Regions from separate parts of the Uliginosibacterium sediminicola genome, predicted to be linked through region 2. Evidence: predicted binding sites of a transcription regulator. Region 2 holds the regulator's gene; each other region holds the start of a gene.
The links. The regulator FNR, encoded in region 2, switches genes on or off when oxygen is low (the NO sensors DNR and NnrR bind a similar motif). The targets are predictions, from matches to a motif close to TTGANCTAGNTCAA.
Positions count from the first base shown of each region.

Region 1: ABDB84_RS19225 (ribonucleoside triphosphate reductase) is a predicted target of FNR. The motif match lies at 1,765-1,778, and genes of this name have one in related genera.
Region 3: ABDB84_RS13675 (bifunctional acetate--CoA ligase family protein/GNAT family N-acetyltransferase) is a predicted target of FNR. The motif match lies at 1,397-1,410, and genes of this name have one in related genera.

Region 1 covers NZ_JBDIVE010000017.1:1,539-4,812, reverse strand. The annotation lists gene ABDB84_RS19225 (ribonucleoside triphosphate reductase) at 1-1,682, opposite strand, end outside; gene ABDB84_RS19220 (class I SAM-dependent methyltransferase) at 1,924-2,511, shown strand; gene ABDB84_RS19215 (ABC transporter substrate-binding protein) at 2,644-3,274, shown strand, end outside.
Region 2 covers NZ_JBDIVE010000006.1:236,445-239,718, forward strand. The annotation lists gene ABDB84_RS12870 (universal stress protein) at 1-292, opposite strand, end outside; gene ABDB84_RS12875 (response regulator) at 498-884, shown strand; gene fnr (fumarate/nitrate reduction transcriptional regulator Fnr) at 895-1,662, shown strand; gene rquA (rhodoquinone biosynthesis methyltransferase RquA) at 1,759-2,484, shown strand; gene ABDB84_RS12890 (LacI family DNA-binding transcriptional regulator) at 2,508-3,274, opposite strand, start outside.
Region 3 covers NZ_JBDIVE010000007.1:163,640-166,913, reverse strand. The annotation lists gene ppsA (phosphoenolpyruvate synthase) at 1-333, opposite strand, end outside; gene ppsR (posphoenolpyruvate synthetase regulatory kinase/phosphorylase PpsR) at 500-1,330, shown strand; gene ABDB84_RS13675 (bifunctional acetate--CoA ligase family protein/GNAT family N-acetyltransferase) at 1,467-3,274, shown strand, end outside.

The sequences.
Region 1 (3,274 bases), on a different contig from region 2:
GGCTGATCCTTGCTGCCCGCTTGCAGGATGTCGGGCCAGCGCTTGCGGTCCTCGCGGGCGAAGCGGTAGGTGGTGCCCTCGGCCGGCGTCGCTTCGAGATTGAAGAGGTGGCCGGTCTGTTCCTGGAACTCGCTCATGCGTGCGCGGATGTGGTTGAGCAGGCGCAGCGCGAAGTCGTGACCCCATTCGCTGGTGATGTCATGCGCATCACCAGTGAAGTTGCGGATCATCTCGTTGATGCCATTCACGCCCAGGGTGCTGAAGTGATTGCGCAGCGTGCCCAGATAGCGCTTGGTGTAGGGGAACAGCCCGGCGTCGATGAGTTGCTGGATCACCTGGCGCTTCACTTCGAGGCTGTCGCGGCCCAGTTCGAGCAGGCGGTCGACGCGGGCGAACAAGCCCGCTTCATCGCCCTTGTGCTGGTAACCGATGCGCGCGCAATTGATCGTCACCACGCCCAGCGAGCCGGTCTGCTCGGCGGAGCCGAACAGGCCGTTGCCGCGCTTCAAGAGCTCGCGCAGATCGAGCTGCAGGCGGCAGCACATGCTGCGCACCATGTTCGGCGTCAGCTCCGAGTTGAGGAAGTTCTGGAAATAGGGCAGGCCGTACTTGGCCGTCATTTCGAACAGGCGGTTGGCGTTCTCGCTGTCCCAATCGAAATCCGGCGTGATGTTGTAGGTTGGAATCGGGAAGGTGAACACGCGGCCGAACTTGTCACCGGCCGTCATCACGTCGATGTAGGCGCGGTTGATCATGTCCATCTCGGCCTGCAGCTCGCCGTAGGCAAATGGCATCTCTTCGCCGCCGATGTAGGGAATCTGCTCGCGCAGGTCTTCCGGGCAGACCCAGTCAAAGGTCAGATTGGTGAACGGCGTCTGCGTGCCCCAGCGGCTCGGCACATTGAGGTTGTAGATCAACTCCTGGATGCACTGACGCACTTGCGCGTAGGACAGATTGTCCTTGCGGATGAAGGGCGCGAGATAAGTGTCGAAAGAGCTGAAAGCCTGCGCGCCGGCCCATTCGTTTTGCAGGGTGCCGAGGAAGTTCACGATCTGCCCGACCGCCGAACCCAGGTGCTTGGGCGGCGCCGATTCGACCTTGCCCGGCACGCCGTTGAAACCTTCGGTCAGCAGGGTGCGCAGTGACCAGCCGGCGCAGTAGCCGGACAGCATATCGAGGTCGTGGATGTGCACATCGCCGTTGCGGTGCGCTTCGCCAATCTCTTTGGCATACACGTGGTTGAGCCAGTAATTGGCGATCACCTTGCCCGACACATTGAGGATCAGGCCGCCCAGCGAATAGCCCTGGTTGGCATTGGCGTTGACGCGCCAGTCGCGGCGGTCCAGATACTCGTTGATGGCGTTTTCGACATCGACCACGGTCTTGTGATCGGTGCGCAGACGCGAGCGCTGTTCGCGATAGACGATGTAGGCGCGCGAGGTGCGATACCAGCCGGCGGCCATCAAGGACACTTCGACGGTGTCCTGCACGCGTTCGATGCTCGGCACCAGCTCGCCTTGTGCGCTCAGCCGGTCGACGACCAGGCGCGTGATGCGCGCCGCCTCCGAAGGCTGGAATTCGCCGCTGGCCTGCCCCGCCTTGGCGATGGCCGCTTCAATCTTGCTGGCATCGAATGGCAGCAGCCTGCCATCGCGCTTGATGACCCCCGTCAGTTCCTGCATCAACCCCTCCTGATACTAGATGTAGTTGTTTGTTGCTCATTAATCCCTATATATAGTTACCCATGCGCCGGCTTTTTGACTTTTGATCCGCATCAATTGCGCGCTCCAGATGATTGTCAGAAGCCCGGCGAAGTGGATGCGGCAGACGCCTCCAGGCTATCGTTCCGCTCGGCGCTACGCTGCCGCATCGGCGGCCGATGGCTTAAGATGAAGACCCTGAGCCAGCCCGGAGGATGCCGTGATGTGGGACCAGCGCTACAGCAGCGAAGACTATGCCTATGGCAAGGACGCGAACGATTTTCTGGTCGCCCACTGTGCGGCCTTGCCCAAGGGGCGCGTGCTCAGCCTGGCCGAGGGCGAGGGGCGCAATGCCGTGTTTCTGGCCGCGCAGGGCTACGCCGTCAGCGCGGTGGATGCTTCGGCCGTCGGCCTCGCCAAGGCGCGCAAACTGGCGGAGGAACGTGGCGTCAGCCTGGAACTGATCCACGCCGATCTGAGCCAGTTCGAGCTCGGCGAGAACTGCTGGGACGCCATCATCTCGATCTTCTGCCCCTTGCCCAGCGCGGCACGCAGCCTGCTGCATGCCAAAGTCGTACGCGCGCTCAAGCCCGGCGGCGTGTTCCTGCTTGAGGCCTACCGCCCCGAGCAGCTCCATTACGGCACCGGGGGCGGCCCCTCGGTCGATACCAAGACCACGCCGGAATCGCTGCATCTCGAACTGGGCGCGCTGCATTTCGAGCACTTTGCCGCGCTGGAGCGGGACGTCATCGAAGGGCATTACCACACCGGCCGTGGCGCCGTGGTCCAGCTCATCGCGCGCAAGCCTTAGCGGCGTTGTGCAGCACAGCAAATACCCTGCTGTAAAGCCTTGGACGACGCATGGTGTTTGTGGAAAACCCGCATCGTTCGCCTGCGCCGGCTGTACTACCTTGATCGTTCACCGGAGCGATCAGGAGCAGCAATGTCTTGTTTTAAATGGATTATCCTCGCCGCGCTGAGTCTGGCGCTGCCGGCTCGTGCCGACATCCTCATCGGCCAGACCACGGGCTTGACCGGTCCGGTAGCGGCCGGCGTCAAGGAGACCCAGCTGGGCGCCCAGCTCTATCTCGACGCCATCAATGCCCAGGGCGGCGTGCATGGCCAGAAGGTCCGCTTGCTCACCCTGGACGACCAGTTCGAAGCGGCCAAGGCCGCCAACAATGCCGAGACCCTGATCACCCAGAACAAGGTGCTGGCGCTGTTCCTCTCGCGTGGCACGGCCACCACGGAAGCGATGTTGCCCCTGGTCGAGCGCTACGGCGTACCGCTCATCGCCCCATCGAGCGGCGCGCAAAGCCTTTACGAGCCGGTGAAGAAGCAGGTCTTCATCGTGCGCACGCCCTACCGCCTCGAAGCCGCGCAAACCATCGTGATGATGAGCAAGATGGGCGCCAGCCGCATCGGCGTGGTGTATCAGGACGATGCCTTTGGTGCCGACGGTCTCGCCGGGGCGAAAGAGGGCTTCAAGGAACTGGGCTTCGACCCCGCCTTTGTCGACAAGATCGACCGCAGCGCGCCGAACTTCGCGCCGATCAGCAAGCGCCTGGCGCGCA
Region 2 (3,274 bases):
GCCAAGGCGAGGCATTGGTCGCCGTGCGACAGAAGCAGGCTACGCCCTCCTGTTCGACCACGGCACGGGCCTGGCTGAGGATGCTCTGAGCCGCTTCAGCGCTGTTGCGCACAAAGTCTTCCTCGAAACCCGCGCTGGTAAAGCCGTCGGCCACGACTGGCTGCGGGCACTCCTCCTGCACGTATAAGACCGTAATGCGCGCGCCCAGGCAGCGCGCCAGCGCTGTGGCCTGGTTCAGTGCGTGATTGGAGAGTTCCGTGCCATCGGTCGGCACGAGCAGATGCTTGTACATGGTGGATCTCCTTTCGGATGTCGTCCAAGTCCCCACGCTATGCCGACGCCCACCGACTGCCTTGACGCGTATCAAGCATCAGCGGCGTGTAAGGGAATTCCTACATACAGGCGGCATTTGACCAAGCGCAAATGAGCCATCGCCGACACGCTGATGCAGGCACGGCCGATGTTCGCGGGGGCTGGACACGACCACAATTCATCCCATGAACACCACAAAACAAACCACCGACGTCTTCATCGTCGAGGACTCACCAGCCATACGGGCACGTCTGGTCGAGCTTCTCAGCGCCATTGACGACGTTCGCATCGTCGGACAAGCCGACACGCCGGCTGGCGCTGTGCAGGGGATTTTCGATACACAGCCGCATTGTGTTGTTCTGGATATCCAGCTCATCGGCGGGCAAGGCATCGAGGTCATCCGAGCCATCAGCCCCCACGTGCCCCACATTGACTTCATCGTGCTGACCAACCATGCCACGCCGCAATACAGACGCTTCTACATGGAGGCCGGCGCCCGCTGGTTCTTCGACAAGACAGAAGAATTCGAGCGGATCAAGGAAGCGCTCCCTCTCCATAGCCGAAACCACTGAGGAAAACGACATGCTTGCCACGACAGAGATCCAACAACAAAACGACGCCTGCAACTTTGCCAAGGACACCAACGCCGTTCGTTGCACCAACTGCAATCTGCGCGAGCTGTGCCTGCCCCAGGGTATGGCCCAGGACGATGTACTGCGCCTCAACGGTCTGGTCGCTACGCGTCGTCGTCTCAAGCGCGGCGAGAGCCTGCAGCGCGCCGGCGACCCGTTCCGCTCGCTCTACGCGGTGCGCAGCGGTTCCTTCAAGACCTGCATCGCCACCGAAGATGGCCGTGACCAAGTGACCGGCTTCAAGATGTCGGGCGATCTGATCGGCCTCGATGGCATCGGCACCAACGCCCACATCATCGATGTGATCGCCCTCGAAGACAGCGAAGTCTGCGCCATCCCCTTCGCCCGTCTGGAAGAGTCCTCGCGTGAAATTGCCGGCCTGCAAAAGCAGTTCCACCGCATCATGAGCCGCGAGATCGTCGGCGAACAAGGCGTCATGGTCCTGCTCGGCAGCATGCGTGCCGAAGAACGAGTCGCCACCTTCCTGGTCAGCCTGTCGCGCCGCTTCCGCGCTCGCGGTTACTCGCCGACCGAATTCCACCTGCGCATGACGCGTGAGGAAATCGGCAGCTATCTGGGCCTCAAGCTGGAGACGGTGAGCCGCGTGATGTCGCGCTTCGATGACATGAAGCTCATCCAGATCAAGCAGAAGCACGTCGTCATCCTCGACCCGCAAGGTCTCAAGGATGTGGCGGCACCGGCAACTTCCGGACTCTGATCGGCCGCTTGCATTGAATACCCGGTGGGGCGGTTGTGCCTCACCGCGCTGAGGTATCGCCTTGCGACCTCACCACTGGATAGTGTCACCGTCGCCATGAGCAGCATTGAGAGCAGTTTCAAGCGCGAGATCGAGCATCCCGCCCCGCAACAACCGGCCCTGCCCGCCTACATGACGGACGTCTACGACTGGGCCTATGTCAGTCCGCGCTGGGTGCGCTGGCTCGATCGCAACAGCGTCGTCAGAACCCTGCTGTTCGGCAATGACCAGCGCCTGATGCAGGCCTATCTGGAACGGATCGAGCCCGGCATGCATGTCTGGCAGGTGGCCCATGTCTATGGTGATCTGGTGCGCCGTGCCGCGCAGCGCTGCGGCAGCGAGGGGCACTTCACGCTCACCGACGTGACGCCGATCCAGCTCGAACACGCTCACCGCAAGCTCGACGACATGCCCTGGGCGCAGCTGCGTCATGCCGATGCCGGCCAGTTCCGCGTTGCCGCGCCCTGCGATCTGATCTGCAGCTTCTTCCTGCTGCACGAAGTGCCGGACAACTGGAAGCGGCGCATCGTCGACAACATCCTCAGCCAGCTGCCCGAGAACGCCGAAGCCCTATTCGTCGACTACCACAAGCCGGCCTGGTGGCAGCCGGTGCGTTACATCCTCAAGTGGGTCAATCGCCTGCTCGAACCCTTTGCCGACGCACTCTGGCAACACGAGATCCGCCACTACGCCAGCCACGCCGAGGACTACGACTGGCACAAGCGCACGATCTTCGGCGGCGTCTACCAGATCGTCAGCGCGCGTCCCAAAGCGCGTAGTTAAACGCAGTTCAGCGCGCCGGCAACTCAGGCGGCGCTGGAACCGCGCACGATCAGCTCACCGCGCATGACGATGCGGCGCATCGCCTGGCCCGGCTGGGCGATGCGCGCCAGCAGCAGTTCAATCGCGGTGCGGCCGATGTCGGCCGTCGGTTGCGCCATCACCGTGATGTCGGGGGTGACGATGCGCGTCCAGGGCATGTCGTCGAAACCGGCGACGATCACATCCTGCGGATAGCGCAAACCATGCTGGCGCAAGCCTTCGACCAGGCCGAGCAGGATCAGGCCGCTGCTCGCCACCACCGCGTCCGGCGTCTGGCGGTGGCGTTCCAGATAGGTGCTCAGCGCCTGGCGGGCGTCGTCTGTCGTCGGCTTGACTGGCTGGGTGATGGCGCTGAGGCCGGCTTCGGCGAGCGCCGCCTGGTAGCCGGCCAGGCGCTGGCTGCCGGTTGCACTGGCGGCACCGTAGAAGAAGGCGATGCGCCGGCAATTGCGTTCGAGCAGATGGCGGGTCAGGCGCTGGGCGGCATCGATATTGTCGAGCACCACGGCATCGGCCTCGGTCTTGGCATCGCAACGGTCGACCAGTACCAGCGGAAAGCTGAAGTCTTCAGCGCGGTACTGATTGAGCAGCGACAAGGTCGGCGAGAGGATCACACCGGCGACATTTTCGTCGCGCATCATGTCCAGGTAGAAGCGTTCCTTGGCCGGGTCTTCGTCGGCATTGCAGAGCAGCACGCGCATGCCACGGGCGTAGGCGACGTCCTCGATGGCGCGGCTGACCTCGGTGAAAT
Region 3 (3,274 bases), on a different contig from region 2:
CACCAGACGTTCGTAATGCGTGCGGATGTCCGCTTCCAGTTGCGCCGGCAGCGGCGTTTCCATGATCCATTGGCGGATCTGCGCGCCGGTCCTGATCAGCGCTTCAACATCGTTGATGTCGAGCGACTCCAGCGCGGCGCGGATGCGCTCGGCCAGGCCATTGGTGGCGAGGAACTCGCGATACGCAAAAGCCGTGGTCGCAAAACCACCGGGAACCCGCACACCCGCTGCCGAGAGCTGGCTGATCATCTCGCCCAGCGAGGCATTCTTGCCGCCTACCTGCTCCACATCGGTCATGCGGAGCGATTCAAAAGGAATGACGTAAGAACTCATGCGGGCACCTCGATCTGGGGTCAAAAAATGCCGGTTATATGCTTCAATCAGTTGCATCCGGCTCTGATCGCAAGCATTCTATAGATCTATTTTTGTGCACTGCATGAGAGCTTACCCCAACCGCCGTGCCATGAAGCCCGTCTAGTCCAGATAGAGGATATACACGATGGACAACAAGCCAAGAAGGACCGTTTTCTTCGTTTCCGACGGTACGGGCATCACCGCCGAAACGCTCGGACACAGCCTGCTGGCGCAGTTTCCGGACTGCAGCTTCCGCCAGGTGCGGGCACCTTTCATCGATTCGCTGGACAAGGCCATCGACTGTGCGCGCAGCATCCGCGAGGCGATGAAGCGTGACGGCGCCCGGCCAATTGTGTTCAGCACCCTGGTGCAGAACGACATCATTGCTGCACTGCACGAAGGTGATGCGCAGTTCATCGACCTGTTCGGCACCTTCATCGCGCCGCTGGAAGTGGAACTCGGCGTCAAATCCACCCATGCGGTCGGCCGCTTCCACGGCATCGCCGAGAGCGAGGATTACAAGACGCGCATCGAAGCGATCAACTTCACCCTCGCGCATGATGATGGAATCACCGACAAGAACCTCGAAGAAGCCAATGTCATCCTCGTCGGTGTATCCCGTTCGGGCAAGACGCCGACCAGCCTTTATCTGGCCATGCAATACGGCGTCAAGGCGGCCAACTATCCGCTGATCCCCGAAGACTTCGAACGCAACAAGCTGCCCGGCGAGTTGCAGCGCTTCCGTGGCAAGCTGTTCGGGCTGACCATCAACCCCGAACGCCTCTCGCAGATCCGCCAGGAACGGCGCCCCAACAGCCGCTACGCCGCCATCGAGAACTGTCAGTCCGAGATCGAATCAGCGCAGCGCCTGATGCGCCGCGAAGGCATTCCCTTCCTCGATTCGACGACCCGCTCGATTGAAGAAATCTCGGCCAAGATCCTGCAAGAAATCCGCTTCGGCAAGCCGGTTTACTGAATCGCCGCTGCGCCTGCGGAAAACCCTTAGCACTGCAGCATCGAGCAGCTGGGCGCACTGCTTTGCTTGATCCGAATCAAGCAGGCTGTGCCAGAATCATTGACAGTTAGCTGCTACAGGAGCCGGGGGCCGCCTCATGGATGAGAAGCACTATCTTTCGCCGCTTTTCGAACCACAGAGTGTCGCCATCATCGGCGCCACCGAGCGTGAGGGCGCGCTGGGCCAGGTGCTGATCCGCAATATGCGCCAGGCGCAGTTCAAGGGCACGCTGTACGCCGTCAATCCCAAATACACGGCGGTGCAGGAGGTCAAGTGCTATCCGCATATCGGTGATGTGCCGGGCAAGGTCGATCTGGCCGTCATCGCCACGCCGGCCAGCACGGTGCCGGATGTCATCGCCGAATGCGGCAAGGCCGGTGTGCGCTCTGCGGCGGTGCTCTCCGCCGGCTTTGGCGAGAGCGGCGCCGCCGGCGCCCGGCTGGAAATGGATGCCGTGCGCAATGCGCGCAAATACGGCATGCGCCTGCTCGGGCCCAACAGCCTGGGCGTCGCCCGCCCCGCGCGGGGCCTCAATGCGACTTTCGCCCATGGTCAAGCAATCAGTGGCTCGATCGGCTTCATCTCGCAATCGGGCGCGCTCTGCGCGGCAATTCTCGATTACGCGCAGCCCAACCAGGTCGGCTTTTCGAATGTGGTCTCGCTGGGCATGTCCAGCGATCTGGATTTCGGCGAAATCCTCGACTACATGGTCTGGGATTTCCGCACCGAGAGCATCCTGCTCTACATCGAAGGCATCCGCGATGCGCGTCGTTTCCTCTCCGCCCTGCGCGCGGCTGCACGCGCCAAACCGGTGATGCTGCTCAAGGTCGGCCGTCACCCGGTCGGCCTGCGCGCAGCCCAGGTACATACCGGCGTCAATGCCGGTGACGATGCGGTGTTCGACGCCGCCCTGCGCCGTGCCGGCGTGATCCGCCTGTACAACCTCAGCCAGCTGTATGCCGCCAGCAAGGCGCTGTTTGCGCACTTCCGCCCGCGCGGCAATCGCCTCGCCATCATCACCAATGGCGGCGGCCCCGGCGTGATGGCGGCAGACCGCGCCGGCGATCTGGGCATTCCGCTGGCCGAGCTGTCGACCGCCACGCTGACTCGGCTCGACAGCATCCTGCCGCCGCACTGGTCGCTCGATAATCCCATCGATCTGATCGGCGATTCGGATCCGGACCGTTACGCCGGCGCGCTGGCCGCCCTGCTCGACGATGAACATGTCGATGGCGTACTGTGCCTGCTCACCCCGCAGGCGATGACACGGCCGACCGAGGTTGCTCAGCGCGTCATCGAACAATACAAGCGCACCGAAAAGCCCATCCTCACCTGCTGGCTTGGCGACGACCAGACGCGCGAAGCACGCGAAGCTTTCCGCATCGCCGGCATTCCCAGCCTGCGCACGCCGGAGACGGCGGTCGAGCTGTTCTCGCACATCAGCGCCTATTACCGCAACCAGCGCCTGCTCACCCAGGCGCCCGCCCCGCTGGTCGATGCGCACGAGCCGCTGACCGGCGCGGCGCGCCTGATCATCGACACCGCGCTAGCGCGCCGCCGTACCACCTTGCTGCGCCAAGAGACGATGGCCATCCTCGCCGCCTTCCACATGCCCATCGTGCCGATGCAGGTCGCGCACTCGGCCGAAGAGGCTGGCGAGATGGCCAAGCAGGCCGGCTTTCCGGTGATCATGCGGCCCAATCTGCCGGTGCCCGGCACGCGCGGCGCGGTGCTCACGCGCAAGAACCTCGCCAGCCTCGCCGCCACCTACATGGCTTACGAAGAGCTCACGCTCGAACTGCGCGGCCGCATGCCCGAGGCGCTCGCGCACGGCATCTGCGTCGAGACCATGGTCGAGCGCGAGTACTCGCGTTCGCTGATGCTGCGCGTGTGGCGCGATCCGGT